4 regions of the Kitasatospora sp. NPDC101801 genome follow, and region 1 is predicted to be linked to each of the others. Evidence: riboswitches for the same ligand, from Rfam matches in the RefSeq annotation. Region 1 holds a riboswitch; each other region holds the start of a gene.
What was found. A riboswitch is a leader RNA that binds a small molecule or an ion and turns the genes downstream of it on or off. The one in region 1 is predicted to bind cyclic di-AMP.

Region 1 (5,704 bases):
GCCGGCGGGCGGGTCGAGCAGCGGGAGCTGCTCCCAGCCGGGCCGGCGCTCCAGCATCCCCGGCCGGCCGGGCACCAGCTCGGCGTACAGCCGCTCGCAGGCCGGGCCGCTCGCCACCGGGTCGGCCAGCCGGAGCCGGACCTCGCGGTCCACCGGCGCCTGCACCCGGACCCGGCCGGTCGGCGCGGTCAGCGCCATCCGCCAGCTCCCCAGGCCGTAGCCGAACCGGCCGTAGATGCCGGACTCCGACGCGGTCAGCACCGCGAGCGCCTCACCGCCGTCCCGGAGGCCGGTCAGCTGACGGCGCATCAACCCGGTGAGCAGGCCGCGCCGCCGGTGGGTCGGCAGCACCCCGACCATGGTGACCGCCGCGACCGGAACCACCGCCCCGCCCGGCACGGTCATCCGGAGCGAGAACGCCCCGGCGCAGGCCACCGGGTCGGCGCCGTCCCAGATCCCCAGCGAGCGGTCCGGCTCGGTCAACTCCCGCCAGAGTGCCCGCTCCTCGGGGTGCTCCTCCTGGCCGCCGAAGGCGACCTCCAGGGTCCGGTACCAGCCTTCCCACTCCCGGCTCGTCAGCGTACGTACGGTCAGGCCGTCAACTGTCGTCTCATCAGCGGTCATATGCCAACAGCTATCACCGAGTCGCATCGTGCGCGAGCGACATTCGGCGGCTTGACCTCCCGGGTTCCGGCGGCGGGTGGGCGCCTCCGGCGGCCGAAATCCACTGGGCCGCGCGGAACGGTGCGCCCGGCGGCGCCCCAACCGTCGACGGCGGGCCACGCCGGTGGATAAGGTCAGAGCCCATGGCTGGCAGCACGCCGGGTTTCACGCCCCGGCCGACTGAGACGGGCCCGGCCGCGCAGGCGGCCGACACCCCGTGGACGGCCCGGTTGCGCAGCAGGCTCCACCGGGTCCGCCGAGTGCTGCGCCGGACCGGGGTGGACTACTTCCGCGGCGACGCCTCCGACTGGCTCGCCTTCGCGGTGCTGTTCGCGACCGTCCCGCTGCTGGTGGTGCTCAACGTCCTGATCCCGGCCTGGGCGCCGCCCACCGCCCTGGTGCTGCCGATCCTGGCCGGGGCCCTGCTGCTGCGCCCCGGCACCCTGGTGCTGCTGTACGCGGCCGCCGCGCTCGGGCTCTCGGTCGAGTCGCTGATCCACACCGGCGAGCGGGTGGCCAGCGACCGGCCCGACACCTACGTCTTCGGCGTCACCCCCGGCGCCGCCCTGGTGGTCGGCGCGGTCGGGGTGGCCGGGCTGCTGCTGGCCCAGTTCCGCAGCCGGGTCGGCGTGCCCTGGCGGGGCGGCGGCTCGATGCTGTTCGACCTGCGCGAGCGGCTGCGGGTGCAGAGCAGGGTGCCCGCGCTTCCCGAGGGCTGGTCCGCCGACATGGCGCTCCGCCCGGCCGGCGGCCAGTCCTTCTCCGGCGACTTCGTGGTGGCCACCAGGACCGGCCCGGGCCGCCGCACCCTTGAGGTGGTGCTCGCCGACGTCTCGGGCAAGGGCATGGACGCGGGCTCCCGGGCACTGCTGCTCTCCGGCGCGTTCGGCGGGCTGCTCGGCTCGCTGCCGGCCCACCAGTTCCTGCCCGCCGCCAACGGCTACCTGCTCCGGCAGGACTGGGACGAGGGCTTCGCGACCGCCGTGCACCTGGTGCTGGACCTGGAGACCGGCGAGTACGAGCTGCTGTCGGCCGGGCACCTGCCCGGGATGCAGCGGCACGCGGGCACCGGCCGCTGGGAGATCAAGGAGTCGGTCGAGGGCGCGCTGCTCGGGGTCTACGACGGTGCGGTCTTCGAGGCGGTCCGGGGCCGGCTGGACCAGGGCGACGTGCTGATGCTCTGCACCGACGGCATGGTGGAGATCCCCGGCCGGGACCTGACCGAGGGGATGGACCGGCTGATGGGGGAGGCGGACCGGCTGGTCGGCGGCGCCCCGTTCTCCCAACACGGCGGCCGGGGCTCGGCGGTGAAGCTGATCGAGTCGGTGGCCAAGGACGTCAACGACGACCGGGCGGTCCTGCTGCTGTGGCGCGGGTGACCGACGGGTGGCCGAAGTGTGTCAAGTCGGTGCACCGGTCTTCGGCCATTCCTGACCGCGGCCCGGTGCAGTGGATCTAGGTCCGGCCCCACCAGCCCGGGAGCGGTCAACTTCCAGTTAGGGGTACCCGTTCGACGGCCCGTCAGGTTGGCTGGGCTATCGTCTCGGTCGGCGGAAATTCGTCTCACATCGCAGGATCTTCGCGGCTGCCTTCCGGCAAGTCCTTTACGCAGTCGGCACGAACGACCACACTGAGTTCGGGTGGGACGGTCGGTTCTCGGGGGTCTCGGGGGATTGGGCCCGCCACGAAGCTCGCTACGAAAGAATGAGGAAGTGAGTCCTGGTGGCCTTCTCCGTCTCAGCGCTGGTCCTGTTCGGGATCATCGTGGTCATCTTCATCCGCAACAAGCAGTTGAAGACCAGTCACGCGGTCATGGCCGCGCTCTTCGGCTTCATGCTGAGCCAGTCCACGGCGGCCAAGCCGATCCAGGACTTCCTGACCCAACTCGCCCAGACCATCTCCTCGGTCGCCAGCTGACCGGGCGCGCCTGACCCGGGTCGGGCCGGCTTCGGCCGGTCTCAGCGACGGCCCCGCCACCAGCGGCCCAACCGGCTGCGCCGCGGCGGGGGTTCGGCCTGTCCCGGGGTCTCCGTCGCCGGGTGCTCGGCGACCAGCAGCAGGAACAGCCGGGCCCAGCACAGCCGTTCACCGCGCGGCCAGTCCAGCGCGCGCAGCGTGGTGGAGGCCGACTCGCAGACCGTCCCGTTGATCCGGACCTCGGCGACGTCGTCGCCCGCCTTGCCGCCGAAGAACAGCTTCACGCCGTTGACCTGACGCTCGGCCAGTTCCGGCAGCACGGCGGCGGCCAGCACCGGGCCGAGATCCCGCTCGGCGACCCAGTCGAACAGCGGGTCGGTGTCGACGCCGAACACCGCGGCCGGGCCCTGCACGACGTGCCAGCCCGGGAGCTCGGGGGCGTCGTAGTGGTCGCCGCCGCCGGTCAGCAGGCCGACCACGGCACTCGCCGTGGTGCCCGCCCACATCCGCACCGCGCTGTCCAGCCGCTCCACCTCGGTGCCGCCGACGCCGGCCGCGCAGTCCCAGATCACCGGCGCGTCGCCCTGGCCGAGCCGCAGCACGTAGCCGAGGTCGACGTGGCCGCCGCCGGTGCCGTGCTCGTCGTGCTCCCGGAACGCCACCGCCGTGGTGCCGGGCCCGCGCAGCAGCGGACCGTCGGCGGTGAACTCCTGGCCGAGCCGGGCCAGCTCACGGACGGCCGCGCGCTGGATGACGGCCAGCCGTTCCTCGGGGCGCACAGACGGGGCTCCTCGCTCGACAGAACTCTGCTCGACGGCGCTTCGAACACCTTCGTTCGAGCGCGACCGTGGCGAGCGTATCGGCCCGGCGTGAGCGGTGTCACTGTCGGCGCTGGCGGAGCGGGGCCAGGTGGGTACGGACGGCGATATCGGCCACCCTCCGTGAACCGATCGGGGACGAAGTGTCGCCGAATCGGACCCTCCGGGTCGCAAGTCCCGGACCGGACGTGACCTTCGTCCCTGATCATCCTTGTTCATCGTTCAACCGGGGCTTGCCAGCGGGCGGCCGATCGGCTTTGCTTCGAGGCCTGTCCGGTGAACGACCGGATGGGCTCAACCGGGCGGAACGCCGAGTCCTGCCGCCGCCCGGCGCCTCGTACCAGGCACGCATGGCAGGAGCGGGGGACCCAAGGTAAGTCGCCGAACCGGTGTGAACCGGGCCGGCTTGGGGTTAAGCCGCATTCCTGCGGCCGGGCATCTCCAGCCCGCACCCGACAGCTCACCTCGTAGGCGTCGGAGAGGACCACCCCCATGTCCGCACAGGGCAAGCACCGTCGCGTCCAGCTGTCCCACCTGACCCGGATCGCCGTCGCGACCGGCGTGCTCGGCGCCACCTTCGCGCTGCCGGTCGCCGCCGCCAGCGCCCACCAGGGCCATGCCGCCGCCTCCGTGCCGCAGGCCGCCCCGGCCGCCCCGGCCGCCGCCGTCACCACCGTCGCCACCGAGACCGCCGCCACCGCGGTGGCCCCGGTCTCCGCTCCGGCCGCCCCGGCCGCGAGCAGCTACCAGGTCGTCAGCGGCGACACCCTCTCGAAGATCGCCACCGCCAAGCAGGTGGACGGCGGTTGGGAGAAGCTCTACCAGGACAACCGCTCGGTGGTCGGTGGCAACCCGAACCTGATCTACCCGGGCCAGCAGCTCTCGCTCGCCGGCCAGGCCGCGGCCGTCGCGCCGCAGCCCGCCGCGGAGGCTCCGAAGGCCGCCGAGGCGCCGAAGACCGAGACCAAGTCCTCTTCCTCCTCTTCCACGAGCACCACGGACTCCACCAAGGCGTCCCGCTCCAAGTCGACCCCGGCCCCGAAGGCCAGCACGGCCCCCAAGGCCAAGTCGACCACCACCGCCCCGGCCACCACCGAGGCCGCCAAGCCCGCCACCGTGGCGGCCGGCGGTTACGTCGCCCCGGTCAGCGGCGGCACCTCCACCGCGTACCACGCCTCCGGTTCCTCCTGGTCCAGCGGCTACCACACCGGCGTCGACTTCCGTGCCTCGACCGGCACCGTGGTCAAGGCCATCACCACCGGCACCGTGGTCTCGGCCGGCAACGGCGGGTCCTACGGCAACGAGGTCGTCGTCAAGCACGCCGACGGCAAGTACTCCGAGTACGCCCACCTCTCCTCGATCTCCGTCAAGGTCGGCCAGACCGTCTCGGCCGGCCAGCAGCTGGGCCTCTCCGGCGCCACCGGCAACGTGACCGGCCCGCACCTGCACTTCGAGGTCCGCACCGGCCCGTCCTACGGCTCCGACATCGACCCGGTCGCGTACCTGCGCGCCCACGGCGTCAGCGTCTGATCAGGGTCTGACCCCAGCTCAGACGACTTCGGCCCCCCGGTCATTGACCGGGGGGCCGAAGTGTTTGGAGCGGGTGACGAGAATCGAACTCGCGTGGCCAGTTTGGAAGACGTAGGCACCGCCTGGCGGCTGACCAGCCAACTCGCCAACCTGGGCCAAGGGGAGCTCCTTGCCGTGGTTCCCCGCGACTCCCTGCGGATTCCCGTCCGATCGGGCATGGAGCGGGCACGCGCTGAGCCGTTGGTCGAAGGGGCTGTATCAAGCGGAATCTGTATGCGTGGCGTACATCACAGGGGAGATTTACGCTAAATGGATGACAACCACTCCATTTAGGGACATGGCCAAGAAAGTTGCATCGTCAAGTGACTACATGACCATGCAAGTCAGGTGTCAGAGAGCTCGGTCGCACGGCTGGTGGCGGAACGTCTGCGAGTACGGCCCCTGGGAAGGGCCGAGCGGTAGTCACACCGGCCCACCCAAGCCGTACCAGTTTGAGGGCATTGCCAGGCTCTTCAAGGTGTCCACTGACCAGGTGGCGCGGATGGTGGCTGCGGATTGGTACGGGGTTCCCCTCGATGGGCAGGTCTCGGACCGAGCATCACGGACAGTCGTAAAGATCGAATCTCTGAGCACTGCGGACGCCAAGTTGGCTGAGGCGCTCATAGACAGGCTTGCCGAGGCTGGAACTCCGCCGACCGAATCGGACAGCTAGCGGCTCAAACAGCCGCGCTCGCGGGTGGTGGAGCGGTTTTGGCCGGTGTCCTGTCTGGTCTGGG
Region 2 (5,704 bases), on a different contig from region 1:
GCCCCGCGCTGAGGGAACGGACTGCCCCGGCTTCGAGCTGGGGCGGTTCCTCCTCGACAACGGCTCCATGTCTCCCGATTGGGAGACGTCGTTCGACTCGGTGCCTCGCTCCCTGTTCATCCCCGATCTGATGTGGGCCTGGACCGAGGCTTCCCGGTCCACCGTGGCCATCGACCGGCGCACCGACCCGGACGCCTGGCACCGCGCCGTGGGCTCCAACATCCCGATCGTCACGCAATGGGATGACGGAGCGCACGAAGGCACCGCCGCCGGGCAGCTCTCCACCAGCAGCAACAGCCAGCCCAACGTGGTCATGTCGATGCTGCGGGACCTGGACGTAGCGCCTGGGATGAAGGTGCTGGAGGCGGGTACCGGAACGGGCTGGACCTCCGGTCTGCTCGCTCACCGGCTCGGCTCCGGACAGGTCGTCAGTGTCGAGATTGACGCTGCCGTCGCGGAGAGTGCCCGTACCGCGCATCGGCGTGCCGGACTCACTCCCGAGGTGGTCACCGGGGACGGGCAGCTCGGCTGGCCGGCGGGCGCCCCCTACGACCGGCTCATTGCCACGTACGGCGTGCAGGAGATCCCTCCCGCGTGGCTCCGGCAGGTGAAGCCCGGGGGCCTGATCCTGGCTCCGTGGGGCACGCGGTACTCCTTCCGCGATGCTGTGGTGAAGCTGTCCGTCGGAGACGACCTGACCGCTTCGGGCCACTTCACCGAGCAGGTCGGCTTCATGAAGGACCGGGGTTCGCGCGCGGAGTTCCCGTCCCACTCGGAATACGTCCCGGACTTCCCCGGAGACGCGGACACCGGGTACCGGACGACACTCACGGCGGATGATCTCGGCGGAGTGTGGGGCGTGCAGACGTTCGTCATCGGCCTGGTGGTGCCGGACGTGACACACGTGATCCACGAACAGGACGACGCCACGACAACCGCCTGGTTCTACGGGCTTGGTGACGACAGGTCGTGGGCAGCGGTTGTCCGGCGTAAGGACCAGCCGGAGACCACCGTGTACCAGGCGGGCCCCCGTCGGTTGTGGCAGGCCTTCGAACGTGCCGTTCGGTGGTGGCAGGCCGAAGGCCGGCCGGGAGTCGAACGCTTCGGCCTGACCGTGGCGGCCGGCCACCAGGTCCCCTGGCTCGACCAGCCGGACAACCAGGTCCCGCAGCACAGGTGAGGCAGACTCCCGGTTCCCGTTCGCCTCAACGTGAGGGTGCAGGGTTCAACAACCAGTGGCGGGCCCCGCGCTCCGGCCGTACGTCGCGCGGAAGGACCTGACGTCAGGTCAGCGGAACGACGAGGCCGCCGCCCCCGGGGAGTGGGGGCGGGCGGCCGTGGGGGAGTGGTCAGCAGCCGAAGTTGACCTTGTAGAAGGTCGCGTAGTGGTCGGAGGTGTAGTAGTCCTCTTGGAAGACCTTGCCGGTGACGATCCGTCGGGCGCCCCGGGTCGACGACCCCGGCGTCTTGACGGTGTACTCGTGGTAGTAACCGGTGGACTGGCTCGGCAGCACGCCCTCCCGGTTCTGGAAGACGATGCCGTCCTGGCTGTACGGGAACGGGCCGCCCGCGTCGATCAGCCGGATGGTGTCCCGGCCCTGGCTCGGCAGCGCCGTCAGGCAGATGCTCCCGCTGACCGTGGCGGAGGCGTCGGTGGCGAACACGGCGGTGGGGGCCAGGGCGACCAGGCCGACCATCGCGACGGAAGCGGCACGGGTCTGCAACGCGCGTAGAGTGATTCGCATGGCTGTCATTGTGAGGGCATGTCAGAACGCTGCGGAAGGGCTGCGGAAACACTTCATCCGCGCGTAACTACCGTGGAACTCATACGACTTGTCGTGTACCGCGAGCGGTCGAAGTGTCGAACAGGGGCGCCGGGGTGAGAGCGGGGCCGAGCCGGGGCCCGGCGGTCGCGGTCGGGCGGGTGCGTCGGTCCGCACCGGCCGGGGGCTCGCCAAACCTGGTGTGAGGCAGCTCTCGTTGTCGATGGACAGGCGATCTGCCTAGCCTGCATGGAGTCGTCCGCACCTACGCGGACCTCGTCGCCGGGACGCCGAGTCCTGTCCACCCGGTGCCGGGTACCCGATCACCGAAACATGGGCAGGAGCGGGGGAACCAGGTCAGTCTGCGCTCTCCCCTGCTCCGGTACGGGGGTCGCTCGGGGTGAAGCCGCACCCACTGCGGCCGGGCGATTCCTCTCGCCCGAACCCGACAGCTCACCTCGCAGGCGTCGCAGAGGACCTGCCCATGCGCATCGCCCTTACCCCCGCACGCCTCGGTGCGGCCGCCCTGGTGGCGGTACCCCTGGTCGCCACCGGCCTGGCCGGTCAGGCACAGGCGGCCACCACCGTCACGCAGGACCGGCTCACCCTCAGCTCGACGGCCGCGAACACCGCGACCAAGGCGGGTCTGACCGTGCACTCCAGCGCCTGCTTCACCGCGAAGACGCTCGGCGTCGGCGTCCGGGACGCGGCCGGCCGGAACCTCGACTTCCCCGGCAACGCGAGCAACGTGCAGATCTGCCCGGGCGGCGTGAACTTCACCAGCGCGGCCCGGACGCTGCCCGCCGGGACGTACACCCAGTTCGGCTTCTGGCAGGACCAGGGCGGGAGTTGGCACAACCTGCCGTCGCAGAAGCTGACCGTCGGCGGCACGGTCGCCCCCACGCCCACGCCGACGCCGATCCCCACGCCCACCCCGACGCCGACCCCCACCCCGACGCCCACCCCGCCGGTGGGCGGCTCGCCGATCCCCGGCAAGGCGCTGACCTGGTCGGAGGAGTTCGACAGCTCGATCGCCTGGGGCTCCAAGTGGGTCGGCGACCGCAGCAGCGCGTACCGCTACGGCAACCACAACCCGGACGACAACAAGCTCGACTGGTTGAACCCCGGCGGCGTCTCGGTCTCCGGCGGTGTGGCCACCTTCACCGCGAAGCCGTCCGCGCACACCCTGGAGAGCGGCAAGCAGGCCTGGGACACCGGGCTGCTCACCACCGAGTACTCCGCACAGGGCTTCCAGGTGAAGACCGGCGACTACGCCGAGGCCCGGGTCGAGCTGCCGGCCGGCTCCGGGGCCTGGCCCGCGCTGTGGACCTGGAAGGACGGCAACGGCGAGATCGACAGCTTCGAGTACCACCCCGACAACGCGGCGCTGCTGGAGCTGACCAACCACGTCAAGTCCGGCCTGAAGTACCACACCGACGCGAACGCGGTCGGCCCCGACAAGTGGGTCACCATCGGGACCTACTACGGCGCCAACTCCGTCGACTGGTACGTGAACGGGGCCAAGGTCTTCTCCGACGGCACCGGTGTCGGGGCGAACTGGTCGGCCTACCTGATCCTCAACCTCTCGGTGGGTGCCGGGCAGTACCACCCGGGGCCCAGCGGCTCCGCACCGATCAGCTTCGCCTCGGACTACGTCCGGGTCTACCGCTGACCGTGAGCTGAGCTCGGGTCAGCCGACGGTCAGCGTGAACGGCGTGCTGTTGTTCGCGGGGTTGTGATCGTCCATGCTGACCACCCTGACGTGCCCCTCGGCCACCGTGCCGGGGGGCACGTCGGCGTCCGCCCGGACCGGCACCAGCGCGGTCGCGGTCTCCAGCGGGGGCAGCCCGGCGCCGAACGTGCACTGCACGACCTGGTCGGACAGGGCCCGGCAGCCGGCCGGGAAGTACGGCCCCTCGGCGGTGAACCCGGCCGGCAGGTCGACCAGCACGGTGAACGGCGAGGCCGTCCGCTGCGGGCCGAGGTTGGCGACGAAGCCGTGCACGGTGGTGGTCCCGCCCGGCGCGACCGGGTCAGGGTCCAGCCGGACCACCATGAGGTCGGAGCTCGAGGGCGCCGCCCCCGCCGTCGTGGCGCCGATCATCAGCGCAGCCGAGGCGGCCAGGCCCGCCATCACCCATCTGGTCACTGTCATCACCTGTCTGCCGAACGCGGTCGTCCCGCTACGCACTGTAGCCGCGCGACGCGGATTCGCCCGGAGGCGGGGACAGTGCGCCGGGCGGGTGTCGGGCGACCGCCCCGGCGTCCTAGGGCCACCGCCCCGGTGTCAGGGGGCCAGTACCTGGCCGAGCCGGCCGGCGATCTGCCGCATCACCGGGACCAGTGAGGTGTTGCCCGCCTGGGCCTCCAGTGCCCGGATCCGGGCCTCGGGGCCGGAGACCGAGAGGGCGGTGGGGGTCGGCGCGCCGGGGACGGCGACCGCGATGCAGCGGACCCCGATCTCCTGCTCCTGGTCGTCCACCACGTAGCCGCGCTCCCGGGCCTGGGCCAGCTGGGCGAACAGCTCGGCCGGATCGGTGACGGTGTACGGGGTGTGCGACTGGAGCGGCTGGGTGCCGAGTACGCCGCGCGCTTCGGCCTCCTCCAGCTGGGCCAGCAGGGCCTTGCCGACGCCGGTGCAGTGCGGCTGCACCCGGCGGCCCACCTCGGTGAACATCCGCATCGAGCGGCGCGACTGGACCTGGCCGACGTAGACCACCTCGCCGCCCTCCAGGACGGCCAGGTTGGCGGTCTCGCCGGTGGCCTCCATCAGCTCGGCCAGGTACGGGCGGGCCCAGCTGCCGAGCAGCCGACCCGCGGTCTCGCCGAGCCGGATCAGCCGGGGGCCCAGGGTGTAGCGACGGGCGGTGTCCTGGCGGACATAGCCCTGCTGCACGAGGGTACGAACCAGGCGGTGGATGGTCGGCATCGGCAGGCCCGAAGTGGCGGAGAGCTCGCTCAGGGTGGCCACCCCGCCGGAGTCGGCCAGGGCTTCGAGGAGTTGGAAGGCGCGCTCGACGGACTGCACGCCGCCGGTGGCACGGTCGGCCCCTGTGGGTGCTGCGGCGGAGGTGCTGGCCACCGGCGTTCCCTTCACTGTCGGAGGAGGAGTAGAGTCCCAGCGATCTATCTCAACAAAGCGTTGAAATTCTGTATCGCGGAAACTAGTCTCCACCTTACAGAACCGAACCCGCCAGTAGACGGGTCGGTATCGAGGAAGTTCCCACCGGAATTTCCCTGTTGGCTCAACTGTCCAAGGAGTGTTCTGCCATGGCTGCAGATCAGGGACCCGTCGGCGCTTCCCCCGCCGCTCCGGTCGTCACTGTCGCCGGACCGCGCGTCCCCCGCAGCGAGGAGGTGCTCACTCCCGAGGCGGTCGCCTTCGTGGTCGGTCTGCACCGTGCGTTCGAAGGCCGCCGGCAGGAGCTCCTGGCCCGACGGAAAACCCGCCGGGACGAGATCGCGGCGGCCGGCACCCTCGACTTCCTCCCCGAGACCGCCGCGATCCGCGCCGGGGACTGGAAGGTCGCCCCGGCGCCGCGTGCACTGCAGGACCGCCGGGTGGAGATCACCGGCCCGACCGACCGCAAGATGGTGATCAACGCCCTCAACTCCGGCGCGAAGGTCTGGCTCGCGGACTTCGAGGACGCCACCGCCCCCACCTGGGAGAACGTGGTCAGCGGCCAGGTCAACCTGATCGACGCCTTCGAGGGCCGGATCGACTTCGCCACCGACGCGGGCAAGTCCTACACCCTCAAGCCCGCCGCCGAGCTGGCCACCGTGGTGGTCCGCCCCCGGGGCTGGCACCTGGACGAGAGCCACCTGATGGTCGACGGCACCCCGGTCTCCGGCGGGCTGTTCGACTTCGGCCTCTACTTCTTCCACAACGCCGCCCGGCTGCTCGCGCGCGGCGCCGAGGACCCGAACTCCGGCCCGTACTT
Region 3 (5,704 bases), on a different contig from region 1:
CAGCCGCCGTTGTGGTACGCCACGAACTGGCCGACCAGGTGGTGGTGTTGGGCGTTCAGCCAGACGAAGATGCCGTTCTCGAGGTTGTTGTGGGCCAGGCAGCGTTCGAAGGTCCAGACGCCCTCGCTGGTCTCCGGCCAGTGGTAGCCGGAGGCGCCGGTCGCGCCCTGGACGCCGACCGCCACGCAGTCCCTGGCCACGCCGCCGGTGCCCGCGCCGAGACTGAAGCCGGTCAGCCGGTAGCCGCGCGGGTTGGGGTCGAAGAGGGTCCGGGAGGCGACGCAGGAGTCGTAGGTGATGTCGTCCGACGGGCCCTGCGGGGTCCGGGTGTCCAGCGGCCCGTCCCACCAGTAGGCGTCCTCCCAGGTCTGGTGGCTGATGCAGCTGCGGAAGGTGATGCCGTGGCTGGCGTGCGGGACGAAGGCGTGGCTGCCGGTGTCGCGGACCACCACCCCCTCGACCACGGTGCCCCGGCTGGTGTCGCCGAGCATGTGGAAGTGCAGCCCGTACCGGCCGAGGACCGGCTCGGTGACCGCCTTGCCGTTCCACTGGTCCTTGCCGGGGCCGCGCGGTCCGAGCCAGCGCAGCGCGGCGTGCCGGACGTCGGACTTCCGGGAGCTGGTGAGGTGGACGTGGGCGCGGCCCTTCTCGGTGCCCTCAATTCGGACATTACGGGTTAAATTCAGCACTTCCGCCCCGACGGTGACGCCCCCTCCGGTCGCCACCCGGGGGTGCGGGTACTTCAGCGGGCCGTCCAGGGTGACCGTGCCCCCGCTGATCGAGGCGATGGTCCGCAGGTCGTACCGCTCCGAGAAGCCGTCGCCGTCGGGCGCCCCGGTCGGGGTGACGGCCAGCTCGTCACCGGGCCGCCAGCCGGTCGGCTCGGCGGCCAGGGTGATCCGGGTGTCGCCGGCCTTCAGCGCGCCGGCGGCGCGCACCCAGGCCGTCCTGGCGGCGCCGTCCAGCCGCAGGTAGCCGGCCCCGGTGACCCAGAGACCGGTGTCGTCCGGCATCAGCGTCATACCGCCGCCCTGGAAGCGCCGTTCGTCCACGCCGGGGAACCGCAGGGTGTGCAGGGCGGTGTCGGCCGGGGCCAGCGTCAGGCTGCCCTTGACCTCGACGTTGCCCGCCGAGCTGAGCACCACCGAGCGGTCGGCCGCGAAGGTCAGCGAGCCGGATGCTTCGACCACCAACGAGCCCACCTCCGCATCGCCGTCCAGCACCACGTGGTCGGCGATCCGGACGGCGGCGGCCGGGCCGGGCAGCTTGCCGCCCCAGCCGGCCGGGTCCGACCACGGACGGGCCGGCCGGCTCGGCTCCGGGGAGGGCGAAGGCGAGGGCTCCGGGGAGGCGGACGGCAGCGGGGCGCCGTGCGAGTGGGAGGCCCCGGGCGTGGGCGGCGGCGGAGCCGAGGCGACGTCAGGGGCGTCACCGGTGTGCCGGACCAGCTCCTCCACCCCGATCGCGGCGGCCACCGTGCCGGCCGCGATCCAGCCGAGTAGCTTTCTGCGCCCGGTCTTTGCCGAGTCGTTATCTTCCGGCCCCGCTCCGGGCCTCTTCGCGTGCCGCATGGTGCCGCGCACCCCTCCCCCGGGCCGCGCCTGCGGCCGCCTCGCCTGAAGCATAGGCAAGTCCCTTGAACGGAAAGGGATTTGATCAGATTCGATCGAAACACACCACTGGAACGGACGCTTCCGCACCATGAAGGTTCCATAAAGAAAGCATGATCCACATCACAGAGGTTTGCGGTTTGAACTTAAGTCTGCCTAACGTGCTCCCCTGTTCGTGGCCACACGGACCCAGTTCATCCGGAACGCCGAGTCCTGCCATCGGATGAACAGGCAGCAGAGCAAAGCACCATGGCAGGGGCGGGGGAACCACAGGTAAGTCGCCTGCAATTGGTCCGATTTGACCGATTTCAGGCTCGGGGTGAAGCCGTGCTCACGCACGGCCGGGCAACTCCAGCCCGAATCCGACAGCTCACCTCGCAGGCGTGGGAGAGGAACGCATCTTCATGCTGTCCAGCAGCGCGTCCAAGCGCACCCGCCGTCTGATCGCCGCGACCGGTGTGGTCGGCATCGGCCTCTCGGTCCCGTGCCTCACTGCCGGTTCCGCTTCCGCCGCCACCGTCTCCACCTGGGACAAGGTCGCCCAGTGCGAGTCCACCGGCGACTGGAGCATCAACACCGGCAACGGCTTCTACGGCGGCCTCCAGTTCACCTCCAGCACCTGGGCCGAGTTCGGCGGCACGCAGTACGCCGCCCAGGCCAACCAGGCCAGCAAGGGCCAGCAGATCGCGATCGCCGAGAAGGTGCTCGCCTCCCAGGGCCCCGGCGCCTGGCCGGTCTGCTCCGTGCAGGCCGGACTGACCAAGGGCGGCGGCGCCGCCCAGGTCGACACCTCCTCGGCCGGCACCACCGCCAAGACCACCACGCCGAAGGCCACCACCCCCAAGGCGGCCACCCCGGCGCCGAAGGCGGCCGAGCAGCAGACCACCACCACCACGACCACCGCGGCCAAGAGCTACACCGTGGTCGCCGGTGACTGGCTCTCCACCATCGCGCAGAGCCAGAACGTCGAGGGCGGCTGGGAGAAGCTCTACGAGCTGAACAAGGCGATCCTGTCCGAGGGTCCGGACATGATCTACCCGGGTCAGCAGCTGGCCCTCGGCGGCACCACCACCGTGGTGACCAGCGCGCCGAAGTCGACCGCCCCGGCGCCGAGTTCGTCGTCGGCCGGTACCGGCACCAAGACCACCAAGAGCACCAAGGCCGCGTCCGGCTCCACCGCCACCACCGCGGTGGCGGCGACCGGCAGCAAGGCCGCCGCGATCAACTTCGCGATGTCCAAGCTCGGCCAGGCTTACGTCTACGGCGGCAGCAGCAACGGCGGCTGGGACTGCTCGGGTCTGACCCAGGCGGCCTTCCGCCAGGCCGGCATCTCGCTGCCCCGGGTCGCCAACGACCAGGCGGATGCCAGCACCCGGGTCTCGCTGGACAACCTCCAGGCCGGCGACCTGCTGTTCTGGTCGAACAACGGCAGCAACTCCGGCGTCTACCACGTCGCCCTCTACATCGGCGACGGCAAGTACGTCGAGGCCGCCAACCCGCGGGCGGGCGTGAAGACCGAGTCCATCGCCAACTGGGCGCCGGACTTCGCCGGTCGCGTCTGACGCACCCAGGCCGCTGCCCCGGAGACCCTGGTCGGCTCCGGGGCAGCGGCCTGCCCGCAGCGATTATCCTGGCGGTGATGTGCGCCTTCGCTTCGTCGGTCATGTCGCGGAGTTGCCAGCCCACAGTTCGACCGCGAGGACCAGCCATGACCGTGCCGCCCACCGCGACCCAGCGGATCGCCGAGACCATCCGGCCCGCGATGCTCCAGGGTCTGCAGAACGCCGACCTCGGCGGCGCCGCCGGCACCCAGCACATCAACGCCTGGGCGGACTGGATCGCCGAGGCGGTCTTCCACACCGCCGTCCAGCCGCTCGCCGTCGAGCGCGACGCGTTCGCCGACCGGGTCGACACCCTCAGCGAGGTCGCGAAGCGGCACAAGGCCAACTACCTGGACGCGGTCCAGGACGTCCAGCGCCTGAACAGCCGGGTCGCCGAGCTGGAGGCCGAGCTGGCCGAGCTGCGCGCGACCCCCGACGAGCCGCCGACCGACTGACCGGGGCGGCCCGTTCGCCGTGTCCGCCCGGCTCCGGCGGCCTATGCTGCGGCGGTATCCCCTGCGTCCAAGGAGCCCCGCATGGCCAAGGTCACCGTCTCGCTCGACGCCGACTTCGCGATCGAGCTGATGCTGCTCTCCGGTACCAGGAACCCGCAGGACGCGGTCGAGTTGATCCTCCGTGACTACCTGGCCCGGGGCCGTCGCACCGAGGCCCGGACCTCGGACGCCGCCGACGAGGCGCGGCTCGGCGCCCGCCCCGCCCCGATCGTCCAGGAGGGCTGACCGGAGGTACGACGGCGGGGCACGAGAGATCTCTCGTGCCCCGCCGTCGTACCTCCGGTCAGCCCTTGGCGTGGGCGCCCGTCGAGCCGCGCATCACCAGCTCGGGCTGGAACATGAACTCGGCGCGCTGCCCCGGGCTCCCGCCGACCTCCTCCAGCAGGGCGTCGACGGCGGCGGTGGCCATCGCCTCGACCGGCTGACGGATGGTGGTGAGCGGCGGCTCGGTGAAGGCGATCAGCGGGGAGTCGTCGAAGCCGACCACCGAGACGTCCTGCGGCACCGCGAGCCCGCGCTGGCGGACCGCCCGGATCGCGCCGAGCGCCATCATGTCGCTGCCGCAGACGATCGCGGTGCAGCCCTTGTCGAGCAGCGCGTTGGCCGCGGCGTGGCCGCCCTCGACGCTGAACAGGGTGTGGTGGACCAGCCCTTCGGCCTCCGCCTCGGTCAGGCCGAGCAGCTCGCGCACGGCCGCCGTGAAGCCCTCGATCTTGCGCAGCACCGGGACGTACCGGCGCTGGCCGACCGCGAGGCCGATCCGCTCGTGGCCGAGCTCGACCAGGTGCTGGACCGCCATCCACATCGCGGCCCGGTCGTCCGGTGAGATGAACGGGGCGGCGATCTTCTCGCTGTACCCGTTGATCAGCACGAACGGGACCTGACGGCCGGTCAGCTTGGCGTACCGGTCGTGGTCGGCGGTCGAGTCGGCGTGCAGACCGGAGACGAAGACGATGCCGGCCACCCCTCGCTCGACCAGCATCTCCACCAGTTCGTCCTCGGTGGAACCGCCCGGGGTCTGGGTGCAGAGCACGGGGGTGTACCCGTGCCGGCTCAGCACCTGTTCGATCACCTGGGCCAGCGCCGGGAAGATCGGGTTGCTGAGCTCGGGGGTGATCAGGCCGATCAGGCCGGCGCTGCGCTGCCGCAGCCGGGTCGGGCGCTCGTAGCCGAGCACGTCCAGGGCGGCCAGCACCGTCTGCCTGGTCGTGGCCGAAACCCCTGCTTTGCCGTTGAGGACGCGGCTGACGGTCGCTTCACTGACCCCCGCCTGCGCCGCGATGTCCGAAAGTCGCGCCGTAGTCACGATCCCAGAGCCTATTGCAACCACGTCAGACCGCCCACCAGATGGTGCTGTCCGCCGGCAGCAGGGTGGCACCGTCCACCGCGACGGCTTCGGTGGAGGAGAGCAGGATACGGCCGGGCGCCGCGATCCGGACCGGCTCGGCGCCGACGTTCACGGTGCAGACGAAGGAGCCACGACGGAAGGCCAGCACCCCGGCCGGGGTGTCCAGCCACTCCACCGAGGCACCGGCCCCGAGGTCCGGGTGCTCCCGCCGCACGGTCAGCGCGCTGCGGTAGAGCTCCAGGGTCGAGGTCGGGTCCCCGGCCTGCGCCTCCACGCTCAGCCCGGCCCAGTCGGCGGGCTGCGGCAGCCAGCTCGGGCCGCCGACGGTGGGGCCGAAGCCGTACGGCGCCTCGGTGCCCGACCACGGGATCGGCACCCGGCAGCCGTCCCGGAAGCCGTCCTGACCGGCCTGCCGGAAGAACGACGGGTCCTGCCGGACCTCGTCCGGGAGGTCGGTGACGTCCGGCAGCCCGAGCTCCTCGCCCTGGTAGACGTAGGCGGAACCGGGCAGCGCGAACATCAGCAGGGTGGCGGCGCGGGCCCGGCGCAGGCCGAGTTCGCGGTCGCCGGGGGTGCGGATCTGGGTGCCCAGGCCGGGCGGGTTGGCGAACCGGGTGGCGTGCCGGGTGA
Region 4 (5,704 bases), on a different contig from region 1:
CTCCGCGGCCGGCGGGGCGGGCAGCCCGAACAGCCGGTACGCCCGGGCGTCCCAGGCGGTCTCCCCGGTGACCAGGTCCCGGTCGAACGCCCCCGCCCCGGCGGCCAGCGCCGCCAGCGCCAGCACCGGCTGCCCGGACGGCGCCCCGCCGGCCCGGACCCCGGGCGGCAGGTGCGGGTCGACCGCCTGGACGTGGTCGATCAGGTGCGAGATCCGGTGCGCGACGGCCTCCGCCAGGGTCTCCAGCACGTCGATGTCCCGGCGCGGCACGGTGCCCCGGTGGGCCAGCGCGAGCGCCAGCGCCCCGATCGCCACCCCGTCCACCACCAGCGGCATGACGGCCAGCGCGACCAGCCCGGTGCCCCGGCCGGCCAGCGTCTTCGGGTAGTCGGCACTGGTCTGCTCCGGGCTGAGCAGCACCGTCTCGCGACGCCGCAACGCGAGCGCGGCGGGGAGGTCGGACGTGGGGTCGACGGTGCTGTAGTGCTCGTGCGCCCACTCCGGCAGGCCGTGCGAGGCCGCGAGCCGGAGCATCCCCTCGGGATCGGTCAGGTACAGCGCCGAACCCTCACCGGTGATCCAGGCCGGGCCCTCCGCCAGGATCGTGCCGAGCAGCTCGGTGGCACTCCCGCTGCGCAGCAGCAGCCGGACGCACCGCATCGACGTCCGCGGCCCCTGCACCCGGGTCTCGTCCTCCGGCGGCAGCCATGGCGAGGTCAGGTCCATCGGAAGCCCCGCCCTTCCGCTCGCTCATCTGCCCAAAGTAATGCTGAACATCCTATTTGCTCACCCCCTATTTGGCGGTTTAGCCACAACGAGCTGCTCGGGCCGCTGTTGTTGTTCGGCAGGTGGCTCGGAAGAGTCAGGGGCTCGGGGAACTGCGACGCCGGCCCTTGCAAGGTGATCGCTGCGTAGGTGGTCAGGCACTTTCGCAGTGACCCGAGCGCCAGATCTCCTCGCAGTTCCCCGAGCCCCTGGGTAGTCGACGGCTGAACGCCTGCCCAGAGTGTGGCCCCGGGCCTGTGGATCGGGAGACCTCGGTGTTGCTGCGGAGGGTCACCCGCCTGCGCCGAGGCGGCGGAGCACGACGAGGGTGCGGTCGTCGGCGACGTTGCGGGCCACCGTGCCGATCAGTTCCGCCGCCGGGTCGCCGCCGCCGTAGCGGAGCAGCGGCGTCGCGGCCCGCAGCAGCCGGGCGATCCCGTCGTCGATGTCCTCGCCGGGGACCTCGACCAGGCCGTCGCTGTAGAGCAGCAGCGAGTCGCCCGGGTCGAGCCGTCCCTCGGTGGGCGGGTAGCGGGCGCCGGGCAGGATGCCGAGCGCCGGGCCGCCGCCACCGTCGAGCAGCAGCCAGCTGCCGCCCGACTCCCGGCGGTACTGGGCGGCCGGTGGGTGGCCCGCCGTGAAGATCCGGTAGCCGCCGTGCGAGGGGTGCAGGGCGAGGTGGACGGCGGTGGCGAACCCCTCGTCCCAGCCGAGCCGGGCCAGGAAGTCGTTGGCCGTGGGCAGGCAGGACTCGGGCGGTACCGAGCCGAGCAGCATGGCGAAGGCGCCGGACAGGTGCATCGACCGGGCCGCCGCCCGGCTGCCCTTGCCGGAGACGTCCACCAGCAGGACCTCGAGCAGGTCCCGGTCGGGGCGGTGCGCGGAGAGCACGAAGTCGCCGGAGAAGAAGGTGCCGCTGACCGGGGCGAGCGCCTGGTGGAACCGCCAGTCCAGCAGGTGGTCGGGCAGCCGGCCGAGTGCGGTGGTGCGTTCGGAGAGTTCCAGCAGCATCGCGTCGCCCCGGGTGCCGCGCAGGCCGAGCCGGCTGCGGTGGCGGGAGGTCAGCAGCACCACCAGGGCCGCCGCGCCGACCACCCAGGCCGAGCCGGGGGTCACGCCGAGCGGTTCGCGCAGCCACCAGCAGGCGGCCAGGCCGACCGCGACCCCGAGCAGCAGGCCGCACTGCCGGCGGGTGTGCAGCAGGAAGCCGCCGAGGATCAGCGGCAGCGCCAGCGCGGAGGGTGGACAGCCGGTGGGGGCGGCGATGGCCAGCAGCGAGAGCAGTCCGACCAGGAGCAGGAGCAGCCCGAGCGCGGCCTTCTCGGCGGTCGGATCGCCGTCCAGCAGCTGACCGGCCCAGCGGCCCGCCGGGCCACGCCGCAGCCGCCCGGTGAGCTGCCGGGCCCTCCTGGTGACTGCGGGCACCTGACCTCCGCCTGGGCTGACCGTCCGTCAGCTCAATCTAGCGTCAGATGTCCGTTTCATCCCACTGTCGGCGGCCGGACGGCCTCACTGACCGTCGCACTCGCCGTACGACTGCCGGGCTCCGGCGGTGACCGGGCGCAGCGAGCGGGCGCCGAGGAGGACCTCCAGGAACCGCCGGGCGGCACTCGGCCCGGGCACGTCGACGGCGGCCGGGGCGGCCAGGGCCGCGCGCTGGCCGGGGATGCGGGTGGTGGCGGGACGGGCCGTCCGTGCGGTCTGCGTCATCTGCCCACATCCTTCGTGCTGGTGACAGGCGGGGATGCCTGAACCCTGCCAGTGTCGGCTGGTCTTGGCGACGGAACGGTCTCGAAAACCACCCGAACGGATACCGTTCCGCCGAACTGAGGTTTATCCCGCTGCGGGCCATACCCGCAAGCCCTCCACCACGACCCGGATCAGCCGCTGCCGAGTCACCGTCAGGTCCGCCGCCATCCGGAACGCGCCGCCCGCGGCGAGCGAGGCGAAGCCGTGCGCCGTCGAACGGACCGCCCGGGCGGCGTGCACCGACTCGTCGCCGGTCAGGCCGTAGCCGTCCAGGACCGTGAGGATCACCCCGACCAGCCGGGCGGCGGCCCGGGTCAGGTCCGGGTCCGGGTCGGGGGCCTGCGGCAGGGCGGCGTACCGGCGGGGGTGCTGCTCGGCGTAGTCCAGGTAGGCGTTCAGCAGGGCGGTCATCGCCTCGTCCCGGCTGCGGCCGACCGCCGCGTCGGCCAGCCGCTCGGCCAGCTCCTCGGTGACCCGGACGGCGATCAGCCGGCGCAGCTCGGTCAGACCGCCGGTGACGTGCTTGTAGAGCGAGGGGGTGGCGACCCCCGCCCGGGCGGCCACGGCGGCCAGGGTGAGGCCGTCGGAGCCCTGGGCGTCGATCAGCTCCAGGGCGTGGTCGACCACGGCGGCGGGGGAGAGTCCGGCCCTCGGCATCAGGCGACCTCGTCCAGGAAGGGGAGCAGGGCGTCGGCGGTGGCCTGCGGGAACTCCGCCATCGGGTAGTGCCCGGCACCGTCGATCATCACCTTACGGGCCTTCAGCGCGACCGCCTGGCGCTCGGCCACCGCGGCCGGGTCCGGGAAGTCCGGGTCCTGGCTGCCCATCAGGACCAGCGCGGGGCAGCGCAGCCCGGCCGCCCAGCCGGTCGGCGCCGAGTCCCCGGCCACGTATCCCCTGGTGGCCTGCTTGCGGCCGGGGGTACGCAGGGCGGCCACGGCGGCGCTGCGGTACTCGGCGAAGTCGGCGGGCTTCGCGGTCGGGTACGCCTTGCCGAGGTAGCCGCCCCAGACGGCGGGGACGTGCACCAGGGCGAGGCCGAGCACCTTGAGCAGGGCGCGCTGGACGGCGGTCGGCGGCAGGTTCTCCACGAAGGCGTCGACCAGGGCGATGCCGGCCACCCGCTCGGGGGCCAGGCCGGCCGCCCGCAGCACGGTGGCGCCGGTGTAGGAGTTGCCGACCAGGGCGGCCCGCCCGATGCCCAGGTGGTCCAGCAGGGCCAGGGTGTCCTCGGCGATCGCGGCGGGGGAGTAGTCGCTCCAGGCGATCGAGGACTCGCCGAAGCCGCGCAGGTCCAGGGTGATCACCCGGTGGCCGGCCGCGGTGAGCAGCGGGCGCAGGTGCCGGTACACCGTGCGGGAGTCCAGCATGCCGGGGAGCAGGACGACCGGCAGGCCGGTCTCGGTGGCGGTGTCGTCGTAGGCCAGCCGGCCGCCGGGGACGTCCAGGTACTGGGTGGTGAAGGTCTGCGTCATAGCCATGAAGCTAAGGCTAATAGCCTTAGTCGTCAAGCGCCCGCCGGGGCGGGAAGCCGGTGGGATAGCGTGCGGGGCGATCGCACCGCACCGAACCTGAGGGGTCGTCATGCCGTTCATCAACGTCAAGCAGCTGGCCGGTCGGACCGTGGAGCAGCGGGCCGAGATCGCCCGCGAGCTCACCGAGACCTACGTCCGGATCACCGGGGTGAGCCCGGAGGCGGTGACCGTGGTGATCGAGGAGATCCCGCTGGAGAACTGGGCGGCGGGCGGGGAGACCTACGCCGCCAAGCGGGCCGCGGGCTGACCGCCGCTCAGATCCCCTCGACCCGGAACGGGTCGTGCTCGGCGAGCAGCTTGTCGAGCCGGGCCTGGTCGACCCGGGAGGAGATCTGGCCGGCGTCCTGGCGGTCGCGGATCACCTTGGCGAGGGTGAACGCCGCGGTGATCTCGTAGAGCAGGCCGACCGCCAGGAAGCCGCGCATCCAGGGGTCGACCGGCAGGTAGGCGATCCCGATCACCAGGGCGGCGGAGGCCAGGGCGAAGGACAGGACAGCCTGCAGGTAGTAGGCGTTGGTGGTCCGGGGCTGCATCGGAGTGCTCATGTCCCGAGGGTCTCCAACTCCCTTGCCGGGCGCCTGAGTACGGATACTCAACCGGCCGTCGCGCACCGTCACCGAGTAGTCGAGCAAAAGCCGCATTCCGGTCACGGGTCGTCAGAAGAGATGGACTGCACCTCGCTAGCCGCTTGGAATCATGGGCTCCTAGGATTAACGTTTGATAACGCAGCGCGGTCGGCAACGCCGTACCCAGAACGGCACCGTGCGCCGTCGCCTAATCCTCAGGACCCGCCTCGCCGGTGGGTCCGGGAGCCGGGGAACCACCGTTCCTTGGGGTGAATCGACCGAGTCCCGCACCCGGTCGTAGGAGACCTTCCTGCTCCGAACCCGTCAGCTAACCCGGTAGGCGCGAAGGAAGGAAAGGAGCGCGCCTCCGTGGCGTCGACGCACTCCCCGGCACACCCCCGCACCGACTCCGGCAACCAGCTGCTGCTGGACCACCCGGACGCAGCCAGGCACCGGATGCCCCGTCAGCCCCGCTCCGGCGGTCCGCTGATCGGCGTCACCGCGATGACCGCAGCCCTCGGCGCGACGGCCTTCGCCGCCGCCGCCCCGGCCGGTGCGGCCCCGCAGCCGCCCGCCGTCGCGGCCGCCGACTCCGCCGACCAGGACGGGCCGCAGCCGCTGCTCTCGGCCGACCCCGGGCTGGCCCTCGCCGCCCGGATCCAGCTCCAGGCGGACGGGCAGCGCACCGCCGCCGACGAGTCCGCCCGGCTGGCCGCGGCCCAGGAGGCGGAGGCCAAGCGGGCCGCCCAGGCGGCCGAGGCGAAGCGCGCCGAGCAGCACGGCGGGTTCGCGGCGCCGACCACCAACTACGAGCTGACCGCGCACTACGGCCAGTCCGGCTCGTACTGGTCGCACCTGCACACCGGCCTGGACTTCGCGGCGCCCACCGGCACCCCGGTCACCGCGGTCGGCGCGGGCACCGTCACCTCGGCCGGCTGGTCGGGCGCGTACGGCTACCGGGTGATCGAGACCCTGGGCGACGGCACCGAGATCTGGTACTGCCACCTCTCCTCGATCGTCACCGCCTCCGGCGAGGTCGCCCCCGGCACCGTGCTCGGCAAGGTCGGGGCCACCGGCAACGTCACCGGA

Region 2: linked by a shared signal. The riboswitch ahead of ACIRPK_RS03710 (hypothetical protein) and the one ahead of ACIRPK_RS06120 (peptidoglycan DD-metalloendopeptidase family protein) in region 1 are both predicted to bind cyclic di-AMP.
Region 3: linked by a shared signal. The riboswitch ahead of ACIRPK_RS25725 (transglycosylase family protein) and the one ahead of ACIRPK_RS06120 (peptidoglycan DD-metalloendopeptidase family protein) in region 1 are both predicted to bind cyclic di-AMP.
Region 4: linked by a shared signal. The riboswitch ahead of ACIRPK_RS32400 (M23 family metallopeptidase) and the one ahead of ACIRPK_RS06120 (peptidoglycan DD-metalloendopeptidase family protein) in region 1 are both predicted to bind cyclic di-AMP.

The regions. Positions count from the first base shown of each region.
Region 1 covers NZ_JBIWML010000002.1:408,913-414,616, reverse strand. Annotated here, with positions in the region: gene ACIRPK_RS06140 (GNAT family N-acetyltransferase) at 1-624, opposite strand, end outside; gene ACIRPK_RS06135 (PP2C family protein-serine/threonine phosphatase) at 894-2,042, shown strand; gene ACIRPK_RS06130 (hypothetical protein) at 2,386-2,580, shown strand; gene ACIRPK_RS06125 (DUF6348 family protein) at 2,622-3,359, opposite strand; cyclic di-AMP (ydaO/yuaA leader) riboswitch at 3,720-3,885, shown strand; gene ACIRPK_RS06120 (peptidoglycan DD-metalloendopeptidase family protein) at 3,891-4,928, shown strand; gene ACIRPK_RS06115 (hypothetical protein) at 5,206-5,640, shown strand.
Region 2 covers NZ_JBIWML010000001.1:839,620-845,323, reverse strand. Annotated here, with positions in the region: gene ACIRPK_RS03720 (methyltransferase domain-containing protein) at 1-1,180, shown strand, start outside; gene ACIRPK_RS03715 (ribonuclease domain-containing protein) at 1,350-1,697, opposite strand; cyclic di-AMP (ydaO/yuaA leader) riboswitch at 2,078-2,245, shown strand; gene ACIRPK_RS03710 (hypothetical protein) at 2,248-3,435, shown strand; gene ACIRPK_RS03705 (hypothetical protein) at 3,454-3,912, opposite strand; gene ACIRPK_RS03700 (IclR family transcriptional regulator) at 4,051-4,845, opposite strand; gene aceB (malate synthase A) at 5,034-5,704, shown strand, end outside.
Region 3 covers NZ_JBIWML010000028.1:18,642-24,345, forward strand. Annotated here, with positions in the region: gene ACIRPK_RS25720 (hypothetical protein) at 1-1,475, opposite strand, end outside; cyclic di-AMP (ydaO/yuaA leader) riboswitch at 1,805-2,007, shown strand; gene ACIRPK_RS25725 (transglycosylase family protein) at 1,994-3,172, shown strand; gene ACIRPK_RS25730 (hypothetical protein) at 3,319-3,666, shown strand; gene ACIRPK_RS25735 (hypothetical protein) at 3,748-3,951, shown strand; gene ACIRPK_RS25740 (LacI family DNA-binding transcriptional regulator) at 4,010-5,032, opposite strand; gene ACIRPK_RS25745 (glycoside hydrolase family 13 protein) at 5,058-5,704, opposite strand, start outside.
Region 4 covers NZ_JBIWML010000046.1:31,598-37,301, forward strand. Annotated here, with positions in the region: gene ACIRPK_RS32365 (SpoIIE family protein phosphatase) at 1-726, opposite strand, end outside; gene ACIRPK_RS32370 (PP2C family protein-serine/threonine phosphatase) at 1,057-2,190, opposite strand; gene ACIRPK_RS32375 (hypothetical protein) at 2,275-2,475, opposite strand; gene ACIRPK_RS32380 (TetR/AcrR family transcriptional regulator) at 2,599-3,171, opposite strand; gene ACIRPK_RS32385 (alpha/beta fold hydrolase) at 3,171-3,995, opposite strand; gene ACIRPK_RS32390 (4-oxalocrotonate tautomerase family protein) at 4,099-4,296, shown strand; gene ACIRPK_RS32395 (YiaA/YiaB family inner membrane protein) at 4,304-4,594, opposite strand; cyclic di-AMP (ydaO/yuaA leader) riboswitch at 4,811-4,972, shown strand; gene ACIRPK_RS32400 (M23 family metallopeptidase) at 4,985-5,704, shown strand, end outside.